2 regions of the Tepidibacillus fermentans genome follow, and region 1 is predicted to be linked to the other one. Evidence: a T-box and tRNA genes for the amino acid it is inferred to sense, from the RefSeq annotation. Region 1 holds a T-box; the other holds one or more tRNA genes.
What was found. The T-box of region 1 lies ahead of proS (proline--tRNA ligase). A T-box ahead of a tRNA ligase gene usually reads a tRNA of that ligase, here a tRNA-Pro.
Positions count from the first base shown of each region.

Region 1 (16,062 bases):
GCGCGCCCTACCTATTGCTCAGGGAGCTGCTTTAGGAAATAAAGATGTGAAAATCGTCGCCGCTGGTGGAGACGGAGACGGATATGGTATCGGTGTCGGCCATTTTGTCCATGCAGTACGCCGAAATGTGAATATGACTTATGTTGTAATGGACAATAACATTTACGGACTAACCAAAGGACAAACCAGTCCTACCTCTGCTCAAGGATTCAAAACCAAATCTTCACCAAAAGGTAGTGTAGAAAGTCCTGTTCATCCATTAGAAATTGCTCTAGTTAATGGAATCACTTTCTTAGCACAAGGTTTCTCTGGTGATATTAAAGGCCTAAATGAAATCATGAAAGCTGCTTTACAACATAAAGGGTTTGCCCTTGTAAACGTCTATAGTCCATGCGTAACCTTTAACAAGGTAAACACTTATGACTATTACAAAGAAAACTTAGTGGATGTTTCTTCCTTTGAAAACTATGATCCAACTGACCGCATGCAAGCCATTCAAAAAGTACGTGAAACCAATGGTTTGTTAACAGGAATTATTTTTAAAGAATATCGTCCAACATTCCAAGAGTTAACTCCAGATTATCCTGAAATTGCCATTGCTAAACAAGACCTCAATCTTGACGTAGCAGTCTTAGAAGAAATAGAAAAACAATTTCAATAAGTCATATCTTTTGTCCACTTCCACTTTGTAGTCCATAGTATAAGGTTGGGATTTTCTTCCCAACCTTTTTTGTTTTATCATATATTCATGAATTTCTGCATAAATTATTAGTTAATTTAAGCTAACAGGAGGGTCAAAGCATGAAACTGCTTACGATCTATGGAAGCTCCCGCAAAAACGGGAATTCAGAAGCATTAACCAAAAAAGTTTTGCAACAACTGAATCCCAAAGATGTAGATGAAATCCATTTAATGGATGTTCATATTGAACCAATTGTCGATGAACGGCACACAGAACACGGCTTTCGGCCAGTTGATGATGACTATGAAAAATTGGCGATTCAGATCATGAATCATCAAGTCCTTCTTTTTTCGACTCCCCTTTACTGGTATGGAATGTCAGGTCGTATGAAAAACCTGATCGATCGTTTTACCCAAAGTCTGCGCAGTACCGAATACGACTTTAAAGAAAAAATGAAAGGTAAGAAAATGTATGTAATAATCGTAGGCGGTCAGTCTGCTCCATATACTGCACTTCCCCTTGTCCAACAGTTCCAACTGATTGCTCAATTTATGGAAATAGAATTTTCTGGATATGTTATCGGTAGAGGAGTAAAACCTTTAGAAGTATTAGAAGATGAAGAAGCGATTGTTCAAGCGATTCAACTTGGGAAAAGAATCAGAGGAGAATTGAAATAAACATCACCTTAAATACGAACATTTTAGCCATAATAACGAAATAATGTTTGTATTTTATTCGATTTATGTTATTATTATAGAGGACTAACTAATGATTAAGGGTGATTTTATGAACGGACAAAAATACTATGATGTCATTCTCGTAGGAGCTGGACCTGCAGGAATTTTTGCCAGCTATGAATTAATAAAGCTAAATCCCAACTTGAATGTGCTTCTATTAGATAAAGGTCAAGATATTTACCATCGTTCTTGCCCGATTCATAAAGGAATTCTTACCGAATGCCCAACGACGAAAAAATTTGAATATCAAAGCTGTTACCCTACTTGTGCATTAACGGGTGGTTGGGGCGGTTCAGGCGCATTTTCCGATGGGAAGTTTAACATTACCACTGATTTTGGCGGCTGGATGGGTGAATATATCCCTTCGTCGGAATTATTGCAACTAATTGAATATGTGGATCAAATCAATCTCGGATTTGGAGCTACTGAAGAAACGCATGGTAGTCTTGAAATCAGCGAATCGATTAAAAAATTAAAAAATGAGATTGATGAGTTAGAACTGAAAATCGATTTAGAACCTTCTCTAGCTATAAAAAAAGAATTAAAAAGGAAAAAGAAAGAATTGCACTCATTAATGAAAATTCATCAGATTGAACAAAGAGCAACTTCTGTTGGCATGAAATTACTAAAAGCGAAAGTCCGCCATTTAGGAACAGAAGAAAACCTAAAAATCCTTACTCGAATCTATGAATATTTAAAAGATAAATTAGAGATTCGCCATCGAACAAAAGTAAAAGATATTATTGTTAAAGATAAAAAGATTCAAGGAATCGTATTAGAAAATGGTGAAGAGATCTATGCGAAGTATGTATTTATCGCCCCTGGAAGAGATGGAAGTGAATGGTTGGCAAAAATTTTAACAAAAGAAGGTCTACATCTGAGCAATAACCAAGTGGATATCGGTGTACGAGTTGAAGTACCAAATACCGTCATGGCAGAAATCAATGAACATCTATATGAGGCGAAACTGATCTATAATACACCAACTTACAATAATATTGTTCGCACCTTTTGTGCAAATCCCTCAGGCCGTGTAGTGATCGAGAACCATAGTGGTGTTATGACAGTGAATGGACACGCTTTTAAAGAAGATAAAGAAAAACAATTTAACACGAATTTGGCTTTGTTAGTCTCTCATCATTTTACTGAACCTTTTAATGAACCGATTCAATATGCCAAATATATTTCTCGTTTAGCCAATATGCTTAGTAACGGAAACGTCATCGTTCAACGATATGGTGACTTGCGTAAGGGTCGCCGTTCTACTGAAAAACGAATTCAGAAAGGATTCGTTGAACCAACCTTAAAAACTGCTGTTCCAGGAGATCTTGCACTAGTCCTTCCTCACCGAACGATTACAAGCATTATTGAAATGATTGAAGCATTGGACAAAGTTTCACCTGGTTTTGCGAGTGAACATACTCTGCTTTATGGTGTAGAAGCGAAATTTTATTCTGCAAGGCCAAAACTAAGCAATACCTTTGAAACAGAAATTGAAGGGCTTTATGTCGGTGGCGATGGTGCTGGTGTTACAAGAGGACTTGCACAGGCCAGTGCTTGTGGAGTCGTGGTTGCAAGAGATATTCTTAAACGAATACAGACTTAATCAATTCAGTCATTCCAGATCCACTCTTCTTTCATGGGGTGGATTTTTCTATATTGACAGAAAATTTTTTATAATATATAATATTAATTATACGAACATACATTCGTTTATTATACTTTCTTTTCATTATATTAGAGGGTATAATAGAATTAATGGTTTTAAACACGAATCGGACAAGTATATCCATTTTAGATAATACGAAAATCATGTTCGTAAATATCTAAAAACGAGGTGTTTATTGAATGAATGAAGAGATCTTAAATCAAATTCTTACTGAACTAAAAGAGGTTAAGCGATCCATGGCTACGAAAGATGAACTTGAAGCGATTAGACAGTCCATGGCCACGAAAGGCGAGCTTGAAGCGATCAGACAGTCCATGGCCACGAAAGATGAGCTTAAGGGGATGGCTACCAAAGATGATTTTAACGCAGTGAAACTCGCTGTTCTCGAACTTTCTGAAAAAGTCAATACCATTATGGAGAATATGGTTACAAAAACGGACCTTAAATATATTGAAACCAAAATCATTGAACATGATAAAGAATTATTTAAATTTAAAGATTTTGTTTCTTTACTTACAAAATAATGATTACTAGCAAGTTTCCTTGACTTTTGCTTTCAAATCGTTATAATAAATTATCAATCATAATATTCCGTCTTCAATGAAGGAACTAGTAAGTTTGGTCTTGGATTGTTCTAGAGAGAAGGATCATGGCTGGAAGTCCTTCCAATCCGCAAACTGAACCCATTCCTGAGAAATCTGCGAAGAGCAAGATCGTCCCCCTTACGTTACAAGGGTTAGAGTGAACATGTAATAAGTGGATATTACATGTTAATAAAGGTGGTACCACGGAGTTGATTCGTCCTTTAGGATGGTTCAACTCCTTATTTTTTGGGGTTAATACAAGTAAAGGAGTGCAGAATTAATGGAAGACAAGAAGTTTGTCAAAGAAATTCAAAGCAAAGAAGAAGATTATTCTCGTTGGTATTTAGACATTGTGAAAAAAGCCGATCTGATGGATTATGGCCCTGTCAAAGGAACAATGGTTATTAAACCTTATGGCTATGCCATTTGGGAAAATATGCAAAAAGATTTAGACAGGCGGATCAAAGAAACGGGACATGAAAATGCTTATTTTCCTCTCTTAATCCCTGAATCCTATTTAAAAAAGGAAATGAATCATGTTGAAGGGTTTGCTCCTGAAGTTGCTTGGGTAACCCAAGGAGGAAACGAACCGTTAGAGGAGCGCCTTGTTGTTCGTCCCACTTCGGAAACCATCATTTGCTCCATGATGAGTCAATGGATTCAATCCTATCGTGACCTGCCAATGAAATTAAATCAATGGGCCAATGTCATGCGTTGGGAAAAAAGTACAAAACCTTTCTTACGTACATCTGAATTCCTCTGGCAAGAAGGACATACTGCCCATGCGACATATGAAGAAGCGGAAGAAGAAGCACTACAAATGTTAGAAGTATATCGGGCTTTTGTCGAAGAAGTTCTGGCAATGCCTGTTATTCCTGGGAAAAAGACAGAAAATGAGAAGTTCGCAGGTGCTGAACATACGTATAGTATTGAAGCTTTGATGAGTGATGGAAAAGCGTTACAAGCTGGTACCTCCCATCACTTAGGTCAAAATTTCTCAAAAGTGTTTGATATTCAATTTGCTGATCAGAATAACCAAATGCAATATGTCTATCAAACCTCATGGGGTTCTTCCACACGGATGATCGGTGGATTAATTATGACTCATAGTGATGATCGCGGACTCGCTTTACCACCAAAAGTCGCACCAATTCAAGTCATCATTATTCCAATCCTTCGAGGAGATAAAGAAACGGTTCGTACAAAAGCACATGAGTTAGCTACCGAATTGAAGCAAGCAGGTGTCCGTGTAAAAGTAGATGATCGGGAAGAAATGACTCCAGGTTGGAAGTTTAACGAATATGAAATGCGCGGTGTACCCATCCGCATTGAATTAGGACCAAAAGATCTTGAAAAGGAACAATTCGTTTTGGCACGTCGAGATACAGGAAATAAAGAATTCTTACCACTCGCAAATTTCGTTGAAACAATCAAAGAGAAACTGGATCAAATCCAAAAAGATATGTTTGACAAAGCAAAAGCTTTTATGGATAGCCATACCTTTGAAATCAATTCCATCGAAGAGATGAAAGAACAACTTCTTAAGGAAAAAGGCTTTATGAAGAGTTGGTGGTGTGGCGATCTCAAATGTCTCGATGAAGTAAAAGAAGAAACAGGAGCAACAGCCCGCAATATTCCTTTTAAGCAACGAGAAGGCAACGGTAAATGTGTCTGCTGTGGAAAAGAAAGCACCACGACTGTTTATTTTGCAAGAGCGTATTAAATTGTTCCCCCTGAACATCATGTTCAGGGGATTTTTTTGCATAAGCATAATTCGATTAAACCAAGTAGAAAATATATAAGTATCAATTTTTTAGCAAGGAGGCGTAAAAGTTGCCCTCAAAAAACCCGAATGGAATGACCGTTTTAGCCATCGGCTCTGTTCCATTAATTATGACTTTAGGAAACTCATTGTTAATTCCCATCTTGCCCGAAATGAAATCGGAACTAAATATCTCCCAATTCCAAGTCAGTTTAACCATCACTGTGTTTTCCGTTGCAGCAGCAATCATGATTCCCATCTTAGGTTATTTGTCCGACCGTTTAACACGTAAAAAAATCATTATTCCCTCTTTATTCCTATATGGTATTGGTGCTCTTCTTGCTGGATTAGCAGCCGCTTGGTTTGCCAAACCTTACCTCTGGATCATCATTGGCAGAACCTTACAAGGGATCGGAGCTGCTGGAACAAGCCCAATTGCCATGGCTTTGACAGGAGACTTATTTAAAGGTGGAATGCAAAGTAAAGTCCTAGGGATCGTTGAGGCCTCTAATGGTTTTGGTAAAGTACTTTCACCCATTATCGGATCATTATTAGCGTTAATCATCTGGTATGCGGTCTTTTTTGCTTTTCCTATATTTTGTCTCATTTCTATCCTCTTAAATTGGTTTTTTATCAAAGAGCCACCAAGAAAACAGCCACCTCCTCCAATCGGTCAGTATGTGAAAGGTCTATTTTCTGTCTTTAAACATGAAGGACGCTGGTTATTTGTTACTTATCTTGCTGGTGCTACAGGACTTTTTACTCTTTTTGGTATGTTATTCTATTTATCGGATACCTTAGAAAAACAATATCATATTGATGGCGTGATTAAGGGGTTAATTTTAGCTATTCCTTTATTGTTTATGATGTCAACTTCATATATCACAGGGAGCAAAATAAAGAAAAAGCAACAATTAATGAAAACATTAATCATTACAGGATCTATCCTTATGACCATTTCTTTTGCTATCTTAACTTTTTTTTCAAATATGTTTCCATTTATTTCAATTTTAGTCCTAAGTAGTATTGGAACTGGACTGATTCTTCCTTGTTTGAATAGTCTTATCACTGGATCAGTGGGAAAAGAACGAAGAGGATTTGTGATCTCTCTTTATGGATCAGTAAGGTTTTTGGGGGTTGCTTTTGGTCCACCTGTTTATAGTTGGTTGATGGATTGGTCGCGAACAGGAATGTTTTTGGGGACTGCAGGTCTTACTTTGCTTGTAGGAATCCTTTCATTTTTTCTAGTTCAAGTAAAAAATCCATCATCAAATGATACAGATTCACTATTTAAAAAGCTGCAATTGCAGACTGAATAATTATCTTACATAAAAGGAGGGTAATCGATGGAAATTTATTTTTCTCCTGAAATCATTAATCCTGAATCACAAATATTAAATGTTGTGGACCAGAATCAGAAGGCAGTAGGTTATTTAGCAATTATTTTTACAGAAAAGAAGGCTTATGTTTATGGTCATTTGGAAGATGAAGGGGTTCGTGAGGACTTTAAGGATTTGATTACACCTTATCTTCAGGGAATAGCAAAAAGCAAAACAAATTTAGAACTCTATTCATACATCGCTACAGGTGGAAAAAACTAGAAATCAATAACGAAAAATAGGCACACTTCTATGGGCTTAGGTGAATATCCTACTTCTGAACAATGATGAAGGAGGAAACTTATGGATATTCTATTACAGCTCTTTGAACCCTTAAGTATTCTTGTAATGGCTGTTGGTGTTCTAATCGGGATTATTGTCGGGGCGTTGCCAGGGCTAACTCCTACAATGGGTGTAGCAATGGCGATCCCTTTCACTTTCTCCTTATCCCCTGAATATGGCTTACTTCTACTAGGAGGAATCTATAGTGGGGCCGTTTATGGAGGATCGATTCCAGCAATTTTGTTCAATATACCAGGTGCTCCTGCATCTGTTGCTACCACCTTCGAGGGATATCCTATGGCTAAAAAAGGAGAGGCGAAAAAAGCTCTAGAATTATCGACCATCGCTTCAACAATTGGTGGATTAATTGGAATGATCTTACTATTGTATTTTGCACCTTTCTTTGCAGACATCTCCCTTCAATTTGGACCAGTGGAAAACTTTTGGGTCGCAATCTTTGGCATTACGATTATTGCCGTGATTTCTGATGGTTCGATGATTAAAAATATGGTTGGCGGAACCATTGGAATTCTGCTTTCGATGATCGGAATTCATTCCATCACAGGTACGGTACGTTTCACGTTTGGTAGTGATTCATTAGTTGGAGGTTTAAATGTAGTATCAGTCTTAATCGGATTGTTTGCTTTCCCTCAAGCTTTACGTTTAATTCTAAACCTAACAAAACACCACCTTGGACCTGAAATATTTCATTATTCCAATTCAAAGAAAACCTCACTACGATCTTCCTTTGCAGATATTCTAAAAAATCCTAAAGCCTTATCGATCGGAACAATTATTGGGCTGATCATCGGAATAGCACCTGGTGCTGGTGGTAATGTAGCCAGTATCATGGCATATAATGAATTAAAACGTTTTACAAAAGACAAAAAAAATTTTGGAAAAGGAATGAAAGAAGGGATTATTTCTTCAGAAAGTGCTAACAACGCCGAAGTAGGTGGGGCATTAGTTCCATTATTGACTTTAGGAATACCTGGTTCACCTACATCAGCAATCTTCTTAGGTGGACTCATGATTCATGGGATATGGCCAGGTAGAAATCTGTTTGTTGAACATGCAAATGTAGCGAACTTATTTTTATATGGAATGATCATCATTCAAATTCTAATGCTTTTCATTGGGCTATTTGCGATCCGATATTTCAGTAAATTAGTGAATATACCCAATCACTTTATGGCACCGGTTATCATTTCTTTCTCGATTATTGGTGCATATACCACACAAAATAGTACATTTGATATCTATTCAATGGTGATCATCGGAATTCTCATGTTTATCTTTCAAAAGTTTAACTTCTCACCTGCTCCTGTAGCATTAGGTTTTATCCTTGGGCCAATTGCTGAAGAAGGATTGTTACAAGGCATAGCGATTGGGGAATCAAACGGTGCAGTTCTTCCTTATTTCTTCACCGGAACTTGGAATATAATTTTAATGTTGATCATTGTACTCACAATGGGTTACTCCATCTGGTATTCCTTTAAGCAACATAAAGAAAAAGAACAGGGAAGAAAATTACGGACTTTTTCCTTACGATCTCTTCTCTCCGCTCGTGCGTTTTCTTGGCTCATATTTGGGATCATCTCTTCCCTATCCTTGCTTGCGATTCGAGATATGGTCTTTGAAATGAAAATTTTTCCCTTTTTCACCTTTTTATCAATGACAGTTCTTGCCATCACTCAATTGATTCGAATCCCATTTCAAGATCAAATGAAAGCTGAAAAAACGATAAAACGACCATTTTCACTTTCAAACATCTTATTTTTGGGTTTTATCGTGTTAATTAGCTTATCTACAGATTTCATCGGATTCTATTCACAAGTTTTAATTTTGATGGTTTCTGTTCCTATTTATTATTACTTGCAACGCGGAAAAATGATCAAACCTTTTAAGATTATTCTCGTTTCCACTTCTTTCACGTTGATCATGTATTTTGTTTTTACAAGTTTGATTAAGGTTCCCCTCCCAAAAGGAATTGCTTTATATTTTCTTCAAATGTTCATGAGATAAAAAATTTTGGCTTGTATGCTTGGAAACATACAAGCCAATTTCATTTGGTTTGAATTCAAACCTCTATCTCCTGAATTCAATCTTGTTAAACAAAATCTGATTCTATTTCACTCATTTATATTTACACTTTTTATCAATTGTTCATAGAGAACCTTTCGATTTTCGAACTCTTTTTTCACTTGTTCTCGATTTAAAATTAACATATCCGATCCCGATTTTTTCATATCATTTAGAAACTTAGGATCATTCATCAATTGCATAAAACTCTTTTCCAACTTATCGATAATTTCCTTAGGCGTTCCTTTTTTTGCTGCGATGCCACGGTCGGTACTCATCACCACATCAGGGTAACCTAACTCTGTGAATGTAGGCACATTCGGTACCAATGGGTGTCTTTCTTTTGTCGCAATGGCAAGAATACGAATCTGATCTCCTAAGCGATACATATCAGATAAATTCCCCGATATAAGATCAGTGTGCTTACCAAGTAACGAAGCGATCGAATCAGAAGAACCCTTATAAGGAATATCTTTTAAATCAATACTCGCTGCTTTTTCCAATTGCAAAACGGCCATATGTTGGCCTACAAATTTTCCTGCTGTTCCAACGGTTAATTCTCCTGGAGATTTCTTCGCTTTTTGTATTAAGTCATCGAGATCTTGAATTGGACTATCCTTCGTTACAGCAAATACGGTTGGATCTTGACCCCAATTGATAATGGGGTCGAATGTATCCACCTTAAACGTGGCTTGCCCTACTAATGGTTGTGTAATAATATGAGGCAGGTTGTATGCTGCTAAAATATAACCATCAGGTGGCACTGAAGAAAAATAGTTCCAGCCAACCGATCCACCACCTCCTGGTTTATTGACAATGACTAATTCTTTCCCTAAATATTGCTTCGCGTATTTTGCGATTATTCTTGCTTGAGTATCTGTTGCTGCACCAGGAGAAAAGGAAACGATTAATTGGATGGGTTTATTAGGAAAATCTTTCACACTAGATTTTGAATTGGAACAACCAAAAGTAGCGAGCAAAACGAGGACAAGAATAAATGGAATCCAAACTTTTTTTAGACTCATTTTTTCCCACCTTTCATTCTATCTTCTTAACAAAGATATGAGGGGGGCTTTTTTTTATGTAAGTCCTAAAAAATTTTTATTATTTTTTTCGAATCGTAACAGATTGGATCACGACAACATTAGGATTAAAATCAAATTCAAAGATCATATCTACAATCTTAGAAGACAGCCATTGACTAAAAATCGCTTGAAATATAATCTCCCAAGAAATAATGGAAGCTGTTAATAAAAAGATTAACCCATTGATCAAAAATAATGGTTTCCCTGGGGTTGTATTTCGATATTTTGCAACAATTAATGCTATTACTCCAACCCCACCATTGGAGACCTCTTGCCTTAATAATATACCCACTCCAATACCTAAAATGAGGGAACCAACGAACAAGTCGATCCAAACATTTGGCAAAGTAGGTATAGGTAAATCAAAAACCTGAATGGTAATGGCTGCAACAGAAATACTATACATTGTTCCAATGACACTGGAATTCCCTAACCACTTAATTCCTGCTAACAACATCGAAAAATTAGCAAGCCATAGAGCAACACCGATGGGGATATGGAACAAATAATTCATCAAAACCGCAATTCCACCTGCTCCCCCTGAGGGTATATTATTGGGAAATAGAAAAATGTCCATTGCTAAACCCTGGATGATCGCACCAATTGTAATCATAAAGTAAGTTTTAAAATCATAGGGAACCAGCATTTCCTTTTTCATTCTATAAACCTTCAATCTAAAAAAATGTAAATCTGTTTCATTTTTGTCTCTTTACCATTCTATTTGTTGAAACAAATAAAAATATTAGTCTTGTCTTAAAAATTCATCACAAATTTGTATGTAAGAATAAAAATACGTTTGTATATTATATGGCTTGTATGTAAATAAAAGCCTTGTTATGTCCCTATCAGACAAACAAGGCTTACATTTATTTTTATTCATCTTTCATAGCTTGAATAACTAACTCTCCCATTTCTTTAGTAGAAACAATCTTCGATTCAGTTGTTGCCAAATCTTTGGTTCGATATCCTGCATCTAGAACTTTTTGAACGGCTTGCTCAATCTGTTCAGATTCTTGATTCAGATTAAAAGAGTATTTGAGCATCATGGCAACCGATAAAATTGTCGCTAGTGGATTGGCCAATCCTTGACCCGCAATATCTGGAGCTGAACCATGAATTGGTTCATACATGGCTACTTTCTCTGTACCAATACTAGCAGATGGAAGCATCCCGATTGAACCTGTTAACATAGCTGCTTCATCACTAAGGATATCACCAAACATATTTTCCGTTACAATCACGTCAAATTGTTTGGGATATCGTACTAATTGCATGGCACAGTTATCAACGAGCATATGACTCAATTCTACTTCGGGATAATCGGCAGCTACCTTCTCTACTACTTTTCGCCATACCCGAGAGGATTCAAGTACATTTGCTTTATCGACAGAAGTTAATTTTTTGCGACGTTTCATCGCGGTTTCAAAACCAAGACGAACAATTCTTTCAATTTCCTTTTCCGTATAGGTTAAAGAATCAGTCACCTTGATCCCATTCTCTGTAATCTCTGTCGATTTCTCACCAAAATAAATTCCGCCCGTTAGTTCTCGAATCACAAGTAAGTCTACACCCTGAATCACTTCGGGTTTCAATGTTGAAGCACTGATTAATGAATCATATGTTTTGACAGGTCGAAGATTACTAAAAAGTTGCAATTCTTTGCGAAGTCCTAATAATGCTTTTTCTGGTCTTAGATTTCCAGGCAAATCATCCCACTTTGGGCCACCAACTGCTCCAAGCAAAACAGCATCACTCTCTAAACATGCTTCTAATGTTTCCGCTGGTAATGGATTGCCTGTTTCATCAATGGCAACCCCTCCAACCAAATATTCATCGATTTCAAAATGAACTCCGCTTATCTCTTCAATTGTTTTCAAAACTTTTACCGCTTCCGCAACGATTTCTGGACCGATTCCATCCCCGGGTAAGACAGCAATTTTCGGCATATTCCCTTCTCCCTTTCTTTATCCTTCTCCGCTTCTTTATTAATATCAACATCGTAAAAACAAGTCATGTAGTATTAACTAATCTCTTGCTCTTTCAATTCTTGCTTGTTCAATCCATGCTTCACATAAATTCGATTTAATGCGTCAATATATGCTTTAGCACTTGCCTCGATGACATTGGTAGACATTCCTCTTCCATTAAATAATTCCCCATTGTATTCCACTTTGACATGCACACTACCAACAGCATCACGGCCATAGCCTACCGATTTAATCTGATAGTCTTTCAATTTCAAATTTAGCCCAGAGATACGGTCAATCGTGTTATAAACGGAGTCAACTAATCCTTCTCCATGTGCTGCTTCTTCTTTACTTTCTCCATTTGGGAGTTTCATCCTTAGCATTGCCGTAGAAATAGAGGTGTCTCCAGAGATATGAAAATATTCTAATTCAAATGCACTTTGTTTCAATTGCTGTTCATCAATAATCATCATCAAATCATCATCAAAAATTTCTTTCTTCTTCATCGTTAATTCTTTAAACTTCTGAAAGGCAACATTAATTTGCTCATCGGATAATACATAGCCTAAGGCGATTAATCTCTCTCTGAATGCATGCCGACCCGAGTGTTTTCCAAGTACCAATTTATTGCTAGAATATCCTACCAGATCTGGACGAATGATCTCATAAGTTGTTCTTTCCTTTAACACACCATCTTGGTGAATTCCCGATTCATGGGCAAAAGCATTCGCACCAACAATCGCCTTGTTCCCTGGTACGATCATTCCTGTGAGTTTACTGATCAACTTACTACTCCGAGCAATCTGTTCTAAGTTCATCTTCGTAGTCGCTTGATAATAATCTTGTCTAGTGTATAGAGATACTGCCACCTCTTCTAATGCAGCATTTCCTGCTCTTTCACCAATACCATTAATGGTTCCTTCCACTTGATCGACGCCATTTTCTATAGCTGCCAATGTATTGGCAACTGCCATTCCTAAATCATCATGACAGTGCGCGCTGAATAAAGCCTTATGACTATTGGGTACTTGTTCCTTCAAATGCTTAAATAAATATCCATATTCACGTGGCATCATATAGCCAACGGTATCTGGAATATTCACTATCGTAGCTCCAGCGTCGATGACTTCTTTTGTAAATCGTACCAAATAGTCTAGATCACTTCGTCCTGCATCTTCTGCAGAGAATTGAATATCCTGAAAATATTTTTTGGCATATTTAATCATTTCGACGGCGATTTCAATCACTTCATCTGGAGATTTGCGTAATTTATATTTCATGTGAATAGGAGAAGTAGCGATAAACATGTGGATTCGTGCTTGTTCTGCATTCTTAATTGCTTCATAAACGGCGTCAATATCTCCTTTTGTAGCTCTAGCAAAACCAACAATCGTGGCCCCTTTTACTTCATCGGCGATGGTCTTTACCGCCTGAAAGTCCCCTGGGGATGCGATCGGGAAACCTGCCTCGATCGCATCTACCCCTAGACGAACCAATTGTTTTGCAATCTCCTTTTTCTCATTCGTATTTAAATTGACACCAGCCGATTGCTCCCCATCTCTAAGAGTCGTATCCAAAATCTGTATCACTCGCATGTGGTGGCCCTCCATCTCACTTATTTTTTGTTTTTGACAAATGGCATCATTTCGCGAAGCTTAGCACCAACAACTTCAATTGGATGTTCTTTTTCTTTACGATCAATCGCATTAAACATGGGTCTACCTACTTGATTCTCTAAGATCCAATTTCTAGCAAATTGTCCTGTTTGAATTTCATGAAGAATATCTTTCATTGCTTGGCGTGAAGCAGTAGAAATTACTCGTTTTCCTGACATATAATCTCCATATTGAGCGGTATCACTGATGGAATAGCGCATATGGCTAAGACCACCTTCATACATGAGATCAACGATTAATTTTAATTCATGCAAGCATTCAAAATACGCGATTTCTGGTTGATATCCTGCCTCTGTAAGAGTTTCAAAACCAGCTTTTACAAGTTCGGATACACCACCACATAATACAGCCTGCTCACCAAAGAGGTCGGTTTCTGTTTCTTCCTTAAAGGTTGTTTCAATCACTCCTGCTCTCGTACAACCAATCCCTTTTGCATAAGCGAGAGCAGTATCTAAAGCTTTTCCTGATTGATCTTGATAGATTGCTAATAAACCAGGGACTCCTGCTCCTTGTTCAAATGTTCTTCTTACAAGATGTCCTGGGCTTTTTGGTGCGATCATTACCACATCTGTTTCCTCGGAAGGAATAATTTGCCCATAATGAATGTTAAAGCCATGTGAGAATACTAAAGTCGCGCCTTTTTTCAAATTCGGTTCGATCTCTTCCCGATATACTTTGGCTTGTTGTTCATCAGGTAATAGAATTTGTACCACATCGGCTAATGCAACAGCTTCAGAAACGGGGTATACCTCAAAACCGTCTGCTTCTGCTTGTTTCCAAGACTTTCCTTGTCTTAAACCAATAACAACTTTTACTCCACTATCACGCAAATTTTGTGCCTGAGCATGGCCTTGACTACCATACCCAATAATCGCTACTGTTTTTTCTTGTAATACCTCTAAATTCGCATCTTGATCATAATACATTTTCATCTTTTACCTCTCCCTTTTCAAAAATATTTTAAATATTCTAAATAAATAATGTGCACGATTTTAACTTGTAACAACAACTTTTTATTCACTTATCCTCTTTGAATAGCTGCAAATCCTGTCCTTACTAGATCTTTAATTCCATAAGGTCGGAGTAACTCAATGATTGCGTTTAATTTATCTTCATCCCCTGTTGCTTGAATGGTAATCGTAGAGTGTGCGACATCAACAACTGTTGAACGAAATGGTTCAATTAAGTTTGTGATTTCTGGCAATGTTTGCGGTGTTGCTTTCACTTTAATCATGATCAATTCCCTAGCCACCATTGGCTCATTCGTGATGTCAATTACCTTATGAACATCAATTTGTTTATGAAGTTGTTTTTTGATCTGTTCAACCAAACGTTTATCGCCATGTACAACAATTGTCATTCGTGAAAGCCCTGGTTCTTCTGTTTTCCCTACTGTGATTGAATCAATATTAAATCCCCTGCGATTAAATAAACCAGCAATTCGGGTTAAAACCCCTGCTTGGTCATTTACAATTAATGATAACGTGTATTTCATTCGAGTCACTCCCCTTCAATCATCTCATCAAGTGATGCTCCTGGAGGTACAAAAGGAAAGACATTTTCCTCTTCTTCTACCATAAATTCCATAATCACTGGGCCATTATGTTTCATTCCTTGTTCAAGAACTTCAGTTACTTCTTCTTTCTTCACTGCACGGATCCCTAACATTCCGTAGGCTTCTGCTAGTTTGACGAAATCAGGTCCAGTCATAAATGTACAAGAGTAGCGACAATCGTGGAAGATTTGTTGCCATTGACGAACCATTCCTAAGTAAGAATTATTCAGGATGATAATTTTTAATGGCAATTTTTGTTGAACAATGGTGGCTAATTCTTGAATATTCATCTGGATACTTCCGTCACCAGATATACATACTACTTTTTGATCAGGATGCCCTACTTGCGCTCCAACTGCTGCAGGTAATCCGAACCCCATTGTCCCTAATCCCCCTGAAGTAAGAAGTGTTCTTGCCTTTTCAAACTTATAATATTGTGCCGTCCACATCTGATGTTGACCTACATCGGTACTTATGATGGCATCACCTTTTGTATAATTGGATAGTTGTTCAATGACATACTGTGCTTTGATTCCATCTTTGGAATCTTTATAGCGTAAAGGTTTTTCTTTTTTCCACTGTTGTAATTGTTCAATCCATTC
Region 1 covers NZ_SMAB01000006.1:105,970-122,031, reverse strand. The annotation lists gene EDD72_RS05800 (2-oxoacid:ferredoxin oxidoreductase subunit beta) at 1-661, shown strand, start outside; gene EDD72_RS05795 (flavodoxin family protein) at 808-1,359, shown strand; gene EDD72_RS05790 (NAD(P)/FAD-dependent oxidoreductase) at 1,451-3,025, shown strand; gene EDD72_RS05785 (hypothetical protein) at 3,268-3,612, shown strand; T-box leader at 3,680-3,897, shown strand; gene proS (proline--tRNA ligase) at 3,953-5,395, shown strand; gene EDD72_RS05775 (MFS transporter) at 5,530-6,753, shown strand; gene EDD72_RS05770 (hypothetical protein) at 6,781-7,035, shown strand; gene EDD72_RS05765 (tripartite tricarboxylate transporter permease) at 7,117-9,120, shown strand; gene EDD72_RS05760 (tripartite tricarboxylate transporter substrate binding protein) at 9,228-10,202, opposite strand; gene EDD72_RS05755 (YitT family protein) at 10,282-10,920, opposite strand; gene leuB (3-isopropylmalate dehydrogenase) at 11,135-12,208, opposite strand; gene EDD72_RS05745 (2-isopropylmalate synthase) at 12,283-13,824, opposite strand; gene ilvC (ketol-acid reductoisomerase) at 13,845-14,837, opposite strand; gene ilvN (acetolactate synthase small subunit) at 14,927-15,400, opposite strand; gene ilvB (biosynthetic-type acetolactate synthase large subunit) at 15,406-16,062, opposite strand, start outside.

Region 2 (16,062 bases), on a different contig from region 1:
TAATCCTCATCGCAAACCATATAAGTAACTACGATCCGCCAGTTCTTGCCTGTGCGATTCAACGTCAAGTACACTTTATGGCAAAAGAGGAATTATTCTCTATTCCTATTTTAGGAGCGTTATTACTTAAGATTGGAGCTTTTCCTGTGAAAAGAGGAGGTAATGATCGAAAAGCGATAAAACAAGCTTTTCAAGTCCTAAATGAAAATCGAGTATTGGGTATTTTTCCAGAAGGAACTCGAAGCAAGACAGGAAAATTAGGAAAAGGAATGCCTGGAGCTGCCTTATTTGCAATCAAATCAGATGCGAAGGTTATACCGGTTGGGATTCAATCTCGTTATAAGTGGTTTCAGCCGATAAATGTAAATATTGGAAGTCCAATATCTTTAGATTCGTATAAGCAGGAAAAAGTAAGGACAGAAGACTTGGAGGAAATTGTTGATTTTTTAATGATGCAAATACAAAAACAACTTAATGAGATTAAAGGATAAACCAATGAAGATCATAGTTCTAATTGCTATCTATTTTGGAATGATCATTTTTATATTTAGGTTAAGTTCATTCATTGCCAGAAGATGCATATATAAAAATTGTTCTTTACTTGAAACCAAAAAAATGGTATGGAATTTTTTAAATAGCTTTATAATAAATTTAACGATCTTATTTATATTTATCCTATTCTACTATCTTCAGTTGATATCCGTTTATAGTGTATTGATCATACTCATGATAACAAGTCTTGTATTTATTATGATTCTGGTTTATTTTTTTCAAAAATTAAAATAGTGTATATGCACTTCACCTTTTGGCGAGTGTATGAATTATACTAATAAAAATGACTTTTTTCAGGAGGGAATCACATGGTTGGAGAAATGAATAATGAAATTTCAAACATAACAACATTACAAAAAGGGGATCTCGTAAAGGGGAAAGTACTTAAAATTGAAGACAAACAAGCGATCATTGACATCGGTTATAAATATGACGGAATTCTCCCGATCGGTGAGGTTACCAATGTTTATGTCGAAAATATACAAGATGTCATACAGATTGGAGATGAGTTAGAGCTAAAGGTTCTTCGCGTGAATGATGAGGAAGAGAAATTAATTCTTTCAAAGAAAGCAATTGATCAGGAAAAGGCTTGGGACATCTTAGAAAAAAGAAAGGAAAATAATGAGGTATTTGAAGTGAAAGTGGCTGAAATTGTAAAAGGTGGTTTGATTGCCGATGTAGGTGTTCGTGGCTTCATTCCTTCTTCATTGATAGAAAACCATTATATCGATGATTTTTCTGATTATAAAGGTAAGACATTACGTGTAAAAATTGTTGAACTTGATCGGCAAAAAAATAGGGTTATCCTCTCGCAAAAAGATGTTTTACAAGAGGAAAAAGAAAAAGAAAAGAACACTCTTTTCTCCCAACTTCAAGTAGGAGAGGTGAAGGATGGAATCGTTCGAAGAATTACTGATTTTGGCGTTTTTGTCGATATTGGTGGAATCGATGGACTTGTTCACATTTCTGAAATATCATGGGATCGTGTAGAAAAGCCTTCTGATGTCTTGAAAGAAGGGCAACAGGTTAAAGTGAAGATTGTTCGCTTAGATCCTGAAACGAAACGAATCAGTTTAAGCATCAAAGAAACGGAACCTAATCCATGGAAAAAGGCAATAAGCACGTTGAAAGTGGATGAAATCTATTTAGGTACCGTGAAAAGGCTAACTAACTTTGGGGCTTTTGTTGAAGTAATGCCTAATGTCGAAGGACTAGTACATATTTCCCAGATTTCTCATCGACACATTGGAACACCAGGAGAGGTACTAGAAGTAGGACAACAAGTAAAGGTGAAAATATTAGACATTGATCGTGAAAATCAACGAATCAGTTTAAGTATAAAAGAAGCAGAAGAAAAAGAAACAAAGGCAGAAGAAATCCCGCCAGAATATGAGAAAAAAGATACCGGTTTTTCCGTCACTTTAGGTGATGTGATTGGAGATAAATTAAAGGATTTAAAATAATAATACAATACCATTTCATTATACCCATGTGATCATGGGTTTTTTTTATTGGAAAAAAGAAATAATACCTAATAGAAAAGGTGGTTGAGACTGTAATGGGGTAACGGGAAGTCTACTTCTCATCATTTTTATCATTTTATATAGTACGGGTTGGTTTCGTTCAAGAATTCCTGTAGAACCAAAAAAAATGCTATTGATTATTGTTCTATTCTTTCTATTGTCTTGGATTGAAATTCCTTTATTTTATGGACTAAAAGTGAATCTTGGAGGATTTTTCTTGCCAATAATTGTCTATTTCTACCTATGGGTTCATGTTGACAATAATCGGATTTACTCATTCTTTTCCGTAATGCTATTAGGTGCAATTTATCTTAGTCTAAGAGTATTTTTACGATCAGATCCAATCCTCATCATTTTTGAAGAATCGATTCAAATTTCTTTATTCTTATCGATGATCATACTATTTATGGCTCAGAATTTGATTGATGCTTTTAGTTTGTATTTGGGTGGATACGTAATGGGTGAGCTATTCTTTTTATTCTACAATTGGGGGAATAGACAATCAGAGTTTGTTTTAGGAGATCAATTAGTAAGAGATATTCTCGTGTTTGGATCATTTGAAATCTGGATGGCATGGATGTTGATTGAGCTATTCAAACAATGGAATAAACAAAGAAAAATTCGCATATGGAGGAAAAGACAAATCAATGGTGAATAAAGAGATGATAGCTGTTACACTCGGGGTCATAGTAGGATTTTTAAATAGAATCTTCATGTTGCGCACAGATTACCGACAATACCCTACACATAAACATGGTAAAATGATTCATTTATCACTAGGATTTATTGCAGCAGGCTTAGGTGCTGTTGCTGTGCCAGCTCTTTTAGAAGAGAATTATACAGCGATTACTTTTTTAGGACTAGCTGCCCAACAGTTTCGTGATGTGCGAAATATGGAAAGACAAACATTATCAAGGCTAGATGAATTAGAGTTAGTTCCAAGAGGTTATACCTATATCGAAGGAATCGCGATGGTTTTTGAAGGGAGAAATTATTTAGTAATATTTGCAGCTTTTTTTACTTCAATGGTCACTAGTTTAACCAATTGGAAATTAGGAATCGTGGCTGGAATTTTAACCATTGTGATTAATCAAAGATATATGTCCGGTTTAAATATTAAAGATATAGCGGATGTAAGACCAGCGAAAATAAAAATAGAGGGGCCTCATCTATTTGTTGAAAATATTTATATCATGAACATTGGATTACAAACATCACAAAAAATAATTGAGGAACATGGCATGGGTATAATTATAACCCCTAAGGATATGAATAGTAGTGTAACGCTGGCTAATTTAGGACAACGACAAGCGATACTTCATAATTTATCAACGATCCTAGGTGTTTATCGAGATTCAGGAGAACCTTCACTTGTTCCATTAATTAAGAGGGATCTTAACGATGGAAGACTCGGTGTTTTTTTTCTTCCGTACAATAAGAATCCAGAAGAAGCAATACGGATTGTAAATCTGGTACCTGTACTAGAAAACGCAATTAGATTACCGTCTGAATCGAAAGAAAAAGAGGGATAAGAATGGGAACGACAATTCAAAATTATATTCTTGCTATTGTAACAATTAATGAAGATAAAGTAAAGAGTGGTAGTGCACCGATCTTTATTGCGAAGAGTGAAGAAGAATTACAAAGAACAGCATTTCTATTAGAAAAAATTTTAGATGGAATGGCTCATGATTTAGAGAACGGAACATTGATCATTGTGCGACACTAATTCATTGACTTGATAGATTGATGCTTTTGTTTATAATAGTATAGACACAAGAATTTTTATAGGATAGAAAGGCTGATCGGAGATGTCAAAACCAGTAGTAGCACTTGTAGGTCGACCAAATGTAGGAAAGTCTACACTTTTTAATCGAATAGCTCAAAAAAGAATTGCCATCGTTGAGGATACACCAGGAGTCACTCGTGATCGAATCTATAGTACGGCTGAGTGGCTTGACCATCAATTTCATATTATTGATACAGGCGGTATAGAAATCGAAGCTGAAGATGAGATTCTCATGCAAATAAAACATCAAGCCGAATTAGCCATAGACGAAGCGGATGTCATTATCTTCGTGGTTGATGGAAAAACAGGGGTAACTGAAGCGGATAAAGAAGTAGCAAATTTACTTTATCGTGCCAAAAAACCGATTGTGTTAGCTGTTAATAAAATCGATAATATTAAAATGCAGGAAGAGATTTATGAATTTTATTCTTTAGGATTTGGCGAACCTTATCCAGTGTCTGGAGTTCATATGATCGGCTTAGGTGATTTGTTAGATGCAGTTGTTTCCCATTTTCCTCCTCAGGAAGAAGAACCCAAAGATGAAGATGTAATTCGCGTGGCGTTGATTGGTCGTCCTAATGTTGGTAAATCTTCGCTTGTGAATGCGATCTTGGGAGAAGAACGAGTAATTGTAAGTAACGTAGCAGGTACGACTCGTGATGCCATCGATACACCGTTTTCAACACAGAATCAAGATTACATATTAGTTGATACAGCTGGAATGAGAAAAAGAGGGAAAGTATATGAAACAACAGAGAAATATAGTGTTTTAAGGGCTTTGAAGGCGATTGATGATGCTGATGTTGTTCTCGTGGTGTTAGATGGACATGCTGGGGTCATTGAACAAGATAAACGAATTGCTGGTTATGCTCATGAAGCAGGAAAAGCCAGTATTTTTGTCGTTAATAAGTGGGATATAGTAGAAAAAGATGATAAAACTATGACTCAATTTGTTAAAAAGATTCGTGATGAGTTTCAATTTATGGCTTACGCCCCTATTGTTTTTGTTTCTGCAAAAACAAAACAAAGAGTTCAAAAGATTTTACCGATTGTGGATGAAGTAGCAGAGGCTCATTCGATGAGAGTTGCAACATCGGTTCTAAATGATGTCATTGCAGATGCGGTCGTCATGACTCCACCACCTTCAGACAAAGGAAAACGTTTAAAGGTGAAATATGTTACTCAGGTAGCGGTAAAACCACCTACTTTTGTTGTTTTTGTGAATGATAAAGAACTAATGCATTTTTCTTATGAAAGGTATTTAGAGAATAAATTAAGGGAAGCTTTTGGATTTGAAGGTACCCCTATTCGCTTAATTGTTCGTGAGAAAGAGGAATCATAATTTGGAGGGGGATGAAGATGGGAAAAAATCTCTCTGTAGCGGTGATTGGCGCCGGAAGTTGGGGAACTGCTTTGGCAATGGTTCTAGCCAATAATGGGATTCAGGTGAACCTTTATACACGGCGAGAAGATCAAAAAGAAGAAATCAATCATCAACATAAGAATCAAAAATATCTCCCTGGAATATATCTACCTGTATCGATTAAGGCAGATACCGATTTACAAAGAGTTGTACATAAAAAACCTTTTGTCATTCTTGTTGTTCCTTCTCATGTAATGAGGGAAACCGTTAGAAGCATGAAAGAAATGATTACTGAGGATATGATACTCATTCATGCAACAAAAGGTTTAGAGGAAAATACCTACAAAAGAATGAGTGAATTGATTCACGAAGAATTGCCCCATCTTCATGAGAATCAGATCATGGTTTTATCAGGACCGAGCCATGCTGAAGAAGTAAGTAGACGATCTCCAACTACGGTTGTCGTTTCTGGTAAAGATCTAAATTTAGTCGAAAAAGGGCAAGATCTATTTATAAACAAGGATTTCCGTGTCTATACCAATACTGACTTAATTGGTGTAGAAATAGCGGGTTCATTAAAAAACATTATCGCATTAGGCGCAGGCTTATCAGATGGTCTGGGATTTGGGGATAATGCAAAAGCGGCACTTATTACTCGAGGCCTTGCCGAAATCACAAGATTAGGGATAGAATTAGGAGCAAATCCATTAACATTTCTTGGTTTAGCTGGAGTGGGGGACCTCGTTGTAACTTGTACGAGTAAACATAGTCGGAACTGGAGAGCGGGATATCAGTTAGGTAAGGGAGAAAAACTTGAACAAATCCTTCAACAGATGGGAATGGTTGTAGAGGGTGTAAAAACGACGAGAGTAGCCTTTGCTCTCTCTCAGCATTACCAAGTGAGAATGCCCATCACCTCAGAATTATATCGAGTGTTATTTGAAGGAAAGTCTCCTAAGCAGGCAGTGGAAGACTTAATGGGTAGGGTCAAAACTCATGAGATGGAAGAAATTGCATTCGAACAATTACTTCGATTTGATTAGAAAGGATGACATCATTGTCTGAAACAATTATCTTTTTCCATGATTATAAAAAGATCGAAATTAAACCTGGAATAACGATTTTAAAGGCAGCAATTCGGGCAAATGTTCATCTGGCACATAAATGTGGTGGAAGAGGGGCATGTCTGACTTGTAAAGTGAAAGTAGATGATCCAACAGCTGTATCCCCACCAACTAATAGTGAAAGACAAAAATTAGGATCCGCATTACTTCAACAAGGAATGAGATTAGGTTGTCAAGCAAAGATCATTAAGAGCTTGAAGGTCGAGATTCCAGAGGATCCTTTAAAGGCAGTTATACGTAAACAATTGGCAAAACAAAAAGAGGATCAAGAAAATTTCTAAAATGATTGGAGTGATCCAAATGGAAGAGCACCATTTGGATCACTTTTTTTTGCTTACAATGTTTGCGAAGCAGATTTTGTTCTATTTATGTTCTATTCCTCTTTAATATGTCATAGATATTTAGTGGTCAGAAACCAAGCATCTCGAAATGAAAAAGAAATTAATCGTTCGCGTCATAAACAAAATCGTCATCACATATATTTATACTGTCCAATTTTAGTGTACGAGTCACTGTGGCTACATAGGGAGGGATGGCAATCTATACCTGGTTTATTTATTTGCCGTGTGAAAATAGAGGAGGGATATTGTGGAAAACTTTGATATTTTCAAAGATATAGCTGAACGAACTGGCGGAGATATCTATATTGGTGTAGTCGGTGCCGTAAGAACTGGTAAATCAACATTTATTAAAAAATTCATGGAAACGTTAGTCTTACCAAAAATCTCAAATGAGAATGAAAAAGTAAGAGCAACGGATGAATTGCCTCAAAGCGCTGCTGGTAGAACCATTATGACAACCGAGCCAAAATTCGTTCCGAATCAAGCGGTTCAACTTCATGTTGATGAAGGGTTAAATATTAATGTGCGTTTGGTTGATTGTGTGGGTTATGCAGTACAAGGGGCAAAAGGATATGAGGATGAAAATGGTAGACCAAGGATGGTAAATACTCCTTGGTTTGACGAACCAATTCCATTTCAAGAAGCAGCGGAAATTGGAACAAGAAAAGTAATCCAAGAGCACTCCACCATTGGTGTAGTTGTCACGACTGATGGCTCAATAACAGATATCGCAAGAGAGGATTATATTGAAGCAGAAGAAAGAGTTGTAGCAGAATTAAAAGAACTAGGAAAACCCTTTGTGATGATTATTAACTCTGTTGATCCCGAATCGGAACAAGTAGGATTATTAAGAGAAGAGTTAAGTGAAAAGTATGATATTCCTGTCTTAGCAATGAGCGTAGCAAACATTCAGGAAGCAGATATTCTTAATGTGTTGAGAGAAGTATTATTCGAATTCCCTGTTCATGAGGTCAATGTGAATCTCCCAAGCTGGGTGATGGTTTTAAACGAGGATCACTGGCTATTAAAGAATTTCCAAGAAGCGGTTCAAAGCACGGTGAAAGATATTCGTCGATTACGTGATGTAAGAATGGTCGTCGACCAATTCAAAGAGTATGAATTCATTTCTGATGCAACATTAGCTGATATGAATATGGGTCAAGGAGTTGCCGAGATTGATTTATTTGCACCAGATGAACTCTACGATCAAATCTTGATGGAAATTGTTGGGGTCGAGATTAAAGGAAAAGACCATTTGTTACAATTAATGGTTGAATTCTCAAATGCAAAGAGAGAATATGACAAAGTTGCAGAGGCACTTGCCATGGTGAAACAAACCGGGTATGGCATTGCGAATCCATCACTTGAAGATATGACTTTGGCCGAGCCAGAATTAATCCGACAAGGTTCTAAATTTGGAGTTCGTTTGAAAGCAACCGCACCATCCATTCATATGGTCAAAGTCGACGTTGAGTCAGAATTCGCCCCAATTATTGGCTCAGAGAAGCAAAGTGAAGAGCTTTTAAGATATCTCATGCAAGATTTTGAAGAGGATCCATTAAAAATGTGGGAATCAGATATCTTTGGCCGTTCTTTAGCTAGTATCGTTCGTGAAGGAATTCAAGCAAAATTATCGATGATGCCTGAAAATGCGAGATATAAATTAAAAGAAACCCTAGAAAGAATCATTAATGAGGGATCAGGTGGACTCATCGCGATCATTTTATAAAAAATATGAATTTTTTTAACAAAAAAGCACTCATAGAGTGTCTTTTTTTTTTTTAAAAAGAACCTTTTTCAATAAAAAGCCTTGAATTTGCTGAATTTGTATATTACTATATGCTTGTCTAAGAAAAAAAATGAAAATCTCTGTTAATCGAGTATAATTTTTCAAAAAACGGTTAACACATGATATAACGAGATTTTTTCCTTGGGAGGAGGTGAAAAAATTGAATAAGACAGAATTAATCGCTAAAGTTGCTGAAATGGCTGAATTAACAAAGAAAGATGCTACAAAAGCTGTTGATGCTATCTTTGAAACCATTTCCGAGGCCCTTAAAGAGGGAGACAAAGTTCAAATTATTGGTTTTGGTAATTTTGAAGTTCGTGAGCGCTCTGCTCGTAAAGGTCGTAATCCTCAAACAGGAGAAGAGATCGAAATTGCTGCAAGCAAAGTTCCAGCTTTTAAACCTGGTAAGGCATTAAAAGATGTTGTAAAGTAATGATCTTACATATTTTTAGAAGAGTCACAGAGAGAACACTTTGTGACTCTTCTTTTTTTGATTTAACACTATAAAAATGTTAAAATTAATTCTGTTTTGGAGTTTTGTGAAGGAGGCAATATATAGATGAGTGTAAATCATGAACAGATAAAAGAAGCTGTCAAATTAATTTTAACATCCATAGGAGAAAATCCAGAAAGGGAAGGTTTAATTGATACTCCTGCCCGTGTAGCGAGAATGTATGAAGAGGTATTTTCAGGAATAGAGCAAGATCCAAAAGAATATTTTGATGTGGTATTTAGTGAAGAACATGAAGAAGTCGTTCTAGTGAAAGATATTCCATTCTACTCAATGTGTGAACATCATTTAGTACCTTTTTTTGGTGTGGCTCATGTAGCCTATATTCCTCGAAATGGCCGCGTAACTGGCCTTAGTAAACTGGCACGAGCTGTTGAAGCAGTTGCGAGAAGACCGCAATTGCAAGAACGAATTACCGATACTGTGGCTGATGCGATTATGGAAAAGCTAGAACCTTATGGTGTTTTTGTCATGATTGAAGCTGAACATATGTGTATGACCATGCGTGGAGTTAAAAAACCTGGTTCTAAAACAGTTACTACGGCTGCAAGAGGAATTTATCGAGAAGATGCTCTGTTACGTAATGAAATTCTTCAATTAATCCGCGGGTAAAAAATAGAAAAGTAAAACAATTTATGAATACCTTGAAAAATTTTTGTTTTTGGTTAAAATAGAAATATGTTCGGGACGTGGCGCAGCTCGGTAGCGCGCACCCTTGGGGTGGGTGAGGTCGCAGGTTCAAATCCTGTCGTTCCGACCATTATCGTATATGTAACATCTCGTAACGAAACGAGGTGTTTTTTTATTTATACATGGATAATTGGGCAACATTGCAAGAAACAATTCTTCCTGATGAAATTTGTGGTGCAATTTTGGTTTTTTCTGATTCATGAAGTAGATTTTATTCTTTATGGATGATTCTGTTTTGGATACAATATGAATTGAAAATCTGAAAAAGTTACATACCAATGCAAAGAGGGTGAAAACAATGTCTTACGATCAAAATGGTTTCTTTGTGATAAAAGCTAAGGAAAACGGCGTCAATGTGATTGGTTTAACTCGTGGTCAGGATACTAAATTTCATCATCTCGAAAAATTGGATAAAGGAGAAGTGATGATCGCCGAATTCACCGAACATACCTCGGCGGTAAAAGTGAGGGGAAAGGCAGAAATTCTAACTCCTTTTGGTAAGATCGACACCGATGAGTAGAAAATTTTGTATACATGCTGGCATAGCCAGCTTTTTTTTTTGTAGAATATAGTGGAGGTGTTTTCGATGCATAGTTTTCAACATGTCTCAAAGGGTATGATGGCTGCATTAATCTTATCAGTAGTTATAGCGTTTATGATTTCGCTTGTACCAAATGTACAACTTTCGCAATTTCAACCAGAATTACTGGTATTTAAACATCAAAACCAGTTTATTTTATCAGAAGAAAATCTTGTAGACTTTGTTTCATCAACACCATTTCACTTAATGATTAAAAAGGTAACTTGGAAAGAAGATACGCTATCGATCGATTTTTTAATTGACAAAAATCATCAAGTTGAGACAAATGATATGTTTAAAGATCTATATATGGTTACGGAAAAAGGCTTTATCCAAAGCAAAAATATAAAAAAAATCTTACTTCGAGTATTTCTGAATAATATGGATACGGTTTTTATGTCTGTATCTGCTGATAAGAAAGATATACTAAAAAATCCAACGATGGAATTAGAACCGTCTATGACCTACAAAGAATTTTTAGATAAGTATTTTAATACAAATTATGGGAATGTCATCAAACAGAACTAAAGAACAAAAAGTGGTATTGATAAATCCTGTTACCTAGATGATAATTATGTTATACTTGTCTGCGTAAGAAATATTCTACCCAATGATTATTATTTTTGGAGGACATTAATCATGATGATTACACATCGTTCTTTTCATCTAGAGCTAGATGAAATCTTGTCTGAACTTAAGAACAAGGTTGAACATATATTTATCAAAAAGTATGTAACAATTCCACAGTTTCCATTGGTTCGTTTGCAATTACTCAATCTGCTCTTGTATCATGCCTCTTTTCCTCGTTCATTAAGGAAACTCTATTGTGTTACAACAGGTCTTGTTCAGATGGGATTAGATGTGCATGAAGAGATTGTGAATCAAAGACAATACAGTGAAAAAGAAATTCGTTCTCGGCAATTGTCGATTCTAGCTGGGGATTATTATAGTAGCCAATATTATTCTTTACTATCTAAGGCGAATTTAGTAGATGGGGTGAAAAGAATAGCCTCAGGAATACGAGATATTAATATCGCAAAGATGAAGCTATATACTGAAAACAATGGCGATGGTTTTGAATCGATTGAACAATTGATCGAGATTGTGAAAGAAAAAGAGAGTGCTTTATATCTTCAATTTTTGGACCAGCTTAAAATAGAGGAAGAAAAACTATTCTGGAAAAAACTAATTGAGGATATGATTTTACTTTCCACTCTCGTAGAAGAACGGAAACAACATCAAATTTCTCGCCATCATGTTTCATATTTATTTGTGAACTATTTTGCAAACACGGTAGAAAAAAGAGAGATTGTCGATAACAAACCTGAATGGAGGATAAAAGTGAAAAAACTTTATCATAAATATGATATTTCTAATAAATTTACTGAATTGATTCGAAGGATTCAAGAGGATCTGAAGCAACGGATTAATCAAATTGATGATATCATCCTTAAAAAGGAGATTCGTAGTATTTTTGATCAAATTCAAGATTCCTTTCAACTAACAGAAAATGTCGTGAAAGATTTCTAAGAAATGGGATCTCTAGAGGGGGAGGAAATAGTTGGAGAAAGTTACCTATGTTAGAGGCAAGAAGAAAGAAGAATTTGTTCATTCGGTGTTTGATAACATCGCTGATAAATACGATATGATGAATACTTTACTCAGTTTTCGACGGCATAAAGCTTGGCGGAAATTCACTATGAAGAAAATGAATGTCGAAATAGGAGACACAGCATTAGATGTTGCCTGTGGAACAGCCGATTGGAGTATTGCCTTAGCAAAGGCTTCGAAAACTGGAAAAATCATTGGATTAGACTTTAGTGAAAAGATGTTAGAAGTGGGACAAAAAAAAGTGAATGAACTTCAATTGGACAAGCAGATCGAACTAATTCAGGGAAATGCAATGAAGCTTCCATTCAAAGATAATAGTTTTGACCATGCCACCATTGGTTTTGCTTTAAGGAATGTACCAGATATTGAAACCGTTTTAGCTGAAATGATGAGAGTGGTTAAACCAGGAGGAAAGGTGGTTTCTTTAGAACTATCTAAACCAAATTGGCCTCCATTTCGAAAAATCTATTATTTTTATTTTTACAAATTGCTTCCTTGGCTCGGGAAATTGTTTGTCAATCGTTATGAACAATATGCATGGCTTCCCGAGTCTTTAACAAACTTTCCAGATCAAAAAGAACTTGCCAAAATCTTTGAAAAGGTAGGCCTAGAAAGAGTAGAAGTTTATTCATTAACAGGTGGAATTGCCGCATTACACATAGGATATAAAAAGATATAAAAAGGGGAAATAAAGAATGGCATATCGTGATCTAAGAGAGTATATACAAGATCTCGAGAGGAATGGTTTACTAAAACGAATAAGAACAGAAGTCGATCCCGAACTTGAGATTGCAGAAATTACGGATCGGGTATCGAAAATGCCTGGAGGTGGTCCTGCACTTCTATTTGAGAATGTAAAAGGCTATGATATACCCGTATTGACGAATGCAATGGGTTCTTACGATCGAATTAAATTAGCATTAGAAGTAGATGATTTAGATGATATCGGCAAAAGAATTATGGAATTCTTAGATAATCCATCACCTACTGGTTTAATGGCAAAAATCAAAACTTTGCCTAAACTTGCTGAGATTAATTCCTTTATTCCCAAAATCGTAAAAAGTGGACCTGTTCAAGAAGTAGTTATTACTGATCAACCTTCATTAGATAAGTTCCCGATTTTAAAAACTTGGCCCCAAGATGGAGGTAAATTCATTACCATGCCACTTGTCTTTACAAAAGATCCAGAAACAGGTACACGCAACTGCGGAATGTATCGAATGCAGGTTTTCGATCATCAAACAACAGGGATGCATTGGCATAAACACAAAGATGGTGCACTACATCAACATAAATTAAAAAAAGACAAAGATAAACCTAGACGCATGGAAGTCGCAGTTGCTATTGGTGCTGATCCAGCAGTAATCTATTCTGCAACAGCACCATTACCACCAGAAATTGATGAAATGCTATTTGCTGGTTTTTTAAGAAAGTCTCCAGTTGAGTTAGTAAAATGCAAGACTGTTGATTTAGAGGTTCCTGCTCATGCGGAAATTGTTTTAGAGGGTTATGTTGATGTAGATGAGTTGCGGATGGAGGGGCCTTTTGGAGACCATACGGGTTACTATTCTTTAGCGGATCTATATCCTGTATTTCATTTGACGGCAATTACACATCGGAAGAACCCAATATACATAAGTACTTTAGTAGGGAAACCACCACAAGAAGATGTCTATCTTGGTAAGGCTACAGAACGAATCTTTTTACAGCTCTTAAAGGTAATGGTCCCTGAAATTAAAGATATGAACATGCCACCAGAAGGTGTTTTCCATAACTGTGTGATTGTTTCGATTAAAAAGAGATATCCTTTTCAAGCAAAAAAAGTAATGAATGCCCTATGGGGGTTAGGCTTAATGATGTTGTCCAAATTAATCATTGTCGTTGATGAAGAGGTAGATGTTCAGAATGTCTCTGAAGTTGCCTGGAGGGTGTTTAACAATATTGATCCACGTCGTGATATCACAATTATCGATGGTCCTTTAGATGATCTAGATCATTCCTCCCCAATGCCATTTATTGGTTCAAAAATGGGAATTGATGCAACCAAAAAATGGCCTTCAGAAGGTCATACTAGAGAATGGCCTGATGATGTAGAGATGTCCACAGAAATAAAAGCTTTAGTTGATAGGAAGTGGAAAGACTATGGGATTGAATAAATTAAAAACGATCTTAGAAATGATTAAGTTTGAACATACAATCTTTGCATTACCATTTGCTTATGTAGGAATGATATTAGGGAGCATGGAACAATTTGGCCATTTTCCTACATGGGGGCAGTTTTTCTGGATTACCTTAGCCATGGTTGGCGCAAGAAGCGCTGCTATGGCTTTAAATCGACTCATTGATCGGACGATAGATAAATTAAACCCAAGAACAGCAAATCGTGCAATCCCTGCGGGAAAGGTTGGGATTTCTGAAGTGTTCGTATTTATCATCGGTTCCTTTCTCTTACTATTTATTGCAGCATGGAATTTAAGTGACCTTGCTTTTAAATTATTACCTGTTGCCGTATTTGTATTAGTTTTGTATTCTTATACAAAACGCTTTACATGGACTTGCCATTTTGTTTTAGGGATAGCGATTGGATTGGCCCCATTAGGTGCGTGGGTGGCTGTTACGAACGCGATTACTTATCCAGCTATTATACTATTTATTTCTGTCGCTCTTTGGACAGCGGGATTTGATATTATTTATGCCACACAAGATATGGAATTTGACCAAAAACATGGTCTATTTTCGATCCCTTCACGATTTGGTCTAAAAACTTCATTAATTTTAGCTAGAGTGATCCATGGAATTACAATTCTTGGCTTACTTTATCTATTTTTTATCACTCACCTTGGTTGGTGGTATTTAGCAGGTGTGGTGATTGCCAATTTTATTTTACACTATGAACACTCCATTATTTCACCAAAGGATATGTCTAGACTAGATACAGCATTTTTCACAATGAATGGTGTCTTAAGTGTAGTGATTTTTATCTTTACTTTCACAGACTTGGTGATGTAATCATGGAACGATCAAAAATCTTTACAGTCGGAATCACTGGAGCTAGTGGGGTCATTTATGGTGTAAGATTAGTTCAAGAGTTATTGAAGTTAGGTCATAAAGTTCATCTTGTTGTAACAGAAGCAGGTTGGCAAGTATTTGAACAAGAATTAGATTGGAATGCAGGGAACCGTCAAAGTATAATCTTGGAACAATGGCAAAAGTTTGGTGGTGAGCTACATTATCATACATTACAGGATTTTTCTGCCCCGATTGCTAGCGGTTCATATCAAACAGATGGAATGGTTGTCATTCCTTGCTCCATGGGAACTTTATCTGGAATTGCTCATGGAGCATCAGGAAACTTACTAGAACGTGCTGCCGATGTGGTTTTAAAAGAAGGAAAAAAGTTAATTATCGTTCCTAGAGAGACACCATTAAATCAAATTCATCTTAAAAATATGTTAAAATTAGCACAAGCAGGAGCAAAAATCTTACCTGCGATGCCCGGATTTTATCACAAGCCAAAGACGATGGAGGAATTGGTGAATCATTTGATTGGGAAAGTATTAGATTCCCTAGAAGTAGAGCATTCATTATTTAAACGATGGGGGGAGAATATTGTCGAAACTTAGAATTGGTAGAATTACTTACACCAATATCTGGCCTATTTATCATTTTTTTGATCACTCACAATTTCAAAATGAAATTGAGCTCATTCCTCAAGTTCCTAGTCAACTGAACCAAAGAATGAAAGATGGTACAATAGATATGGGGGCGATTTCTGCTTTTGCTTATGCTGAACAAGCAGAAAACTATGTTTTATTACCGAATTTATCGGTTAGTGCCTATGGAAGGGTAGGCTCTATCTCTTTATTCTTGAAAAGTGATCTTGAAGATATTAAAAATAAAAAGATAGCTTTAACAAATACATCGGCAACGTCCGTTCATTTAGTAAAGATAATTTTAGAAGGGTTTTTAGATGGAAAACCTGAATATATAACAATGGAGCCTGATTTGGAGCAAATGATGAAAGTAGCAGATGCGGCTTTACTCATTGGAGACGAAGCTCTTACACAGGGTTGGGAGAATGGACGAACACAAAAATACCAGGTCATTGATCTTGGGGAAGAATGGAAAAAAAGAACGGGTCTTTGGATGACTTTCGCGGTATGGGCAGTTCGTAAAAACGTGGTTGAAC
Region 2 covers NZ_SMAB01000002.1:150,851-166,912, forward strand. The annotation lists gene EDD72_RS02135 (lysophospholipid acyltransferase family protein) at 1-491, shown strand, start outside; gene rpsA (30S ribosomal protein S1) at 861-2,015, shown strand; gene EDD72_RS02145 (YphA family membrane protein) at 2,203-2,733, shown strand; gene EDD72_RS02150 (YIEGIA family protein) at 2,723-3,607, shown strand; gene EDD72_RS02155 (capping complex subunit for YIEGIA) at 3,610-3,804, shown strand; gene der (ribosome biogenesis GTPase Der) at 3,887-5,206, shown strand; gene EDD72_RS02165 (NAD(P)H-dependent glycerol-3-phosphate dehydrogenase) at 5,224-6,270, shown strand; gene EDD72_RS02170 (2Fe-2S iron-sulfur cluster-binding protein) at 6,276-6,632, shown strand; gene spoIVA (stage IV sporulation protein A) at 6,940-8,421, shown strand; gene EDD72_RS02180 (HU family DNA-binding protein) at 8,642-8,914, shown strand; gene folE (GTP cyclohydrolase I FolE) at 9,041-9,604, shown strand; tRNA gene EDD72_RS02190 (tRNA-Pro) at 9,676-9,752, shown strand; gene mtrB (trp RNA-binding attenuation protein MtrB) at 9,981-10,202, shown strand; gene EDD72_RS02200 (hypothetical protein) at 10,269-10,790, shown strand; gene EDD72_RS02205 (heptaprenyl diphosphate synthase component 1) at 10,902-11,792, shown strand; gene EDD72_RS02210 (demethylmenaquinone methyltransferase) at 11,824-12,552, shown strand; gene EDD72_RS02215 (menaquinone biosynthesis decarboxylase) at 12,569-14,029, shown strand; gene EDD72_RS02220 (UbiA-like polyprenyltransferase) at 14,016-14,882, shown strand; gene EDD72_RS02225 (UbiX family flavin prenyltransferase) at 14,885-15,496, shown strand; gene EDD72_RS02230 (menaquinone biosynthetic enzyme MqnA/MqnD family protein) at 15,483-16,062, shown strand, end outside.
Region 2: it has a tRNA-Pro gene. The T-box ahead of proS (proline--tRNA ligase) is inferred to sense a tRNA for this amino acid. The anticodon was not compared.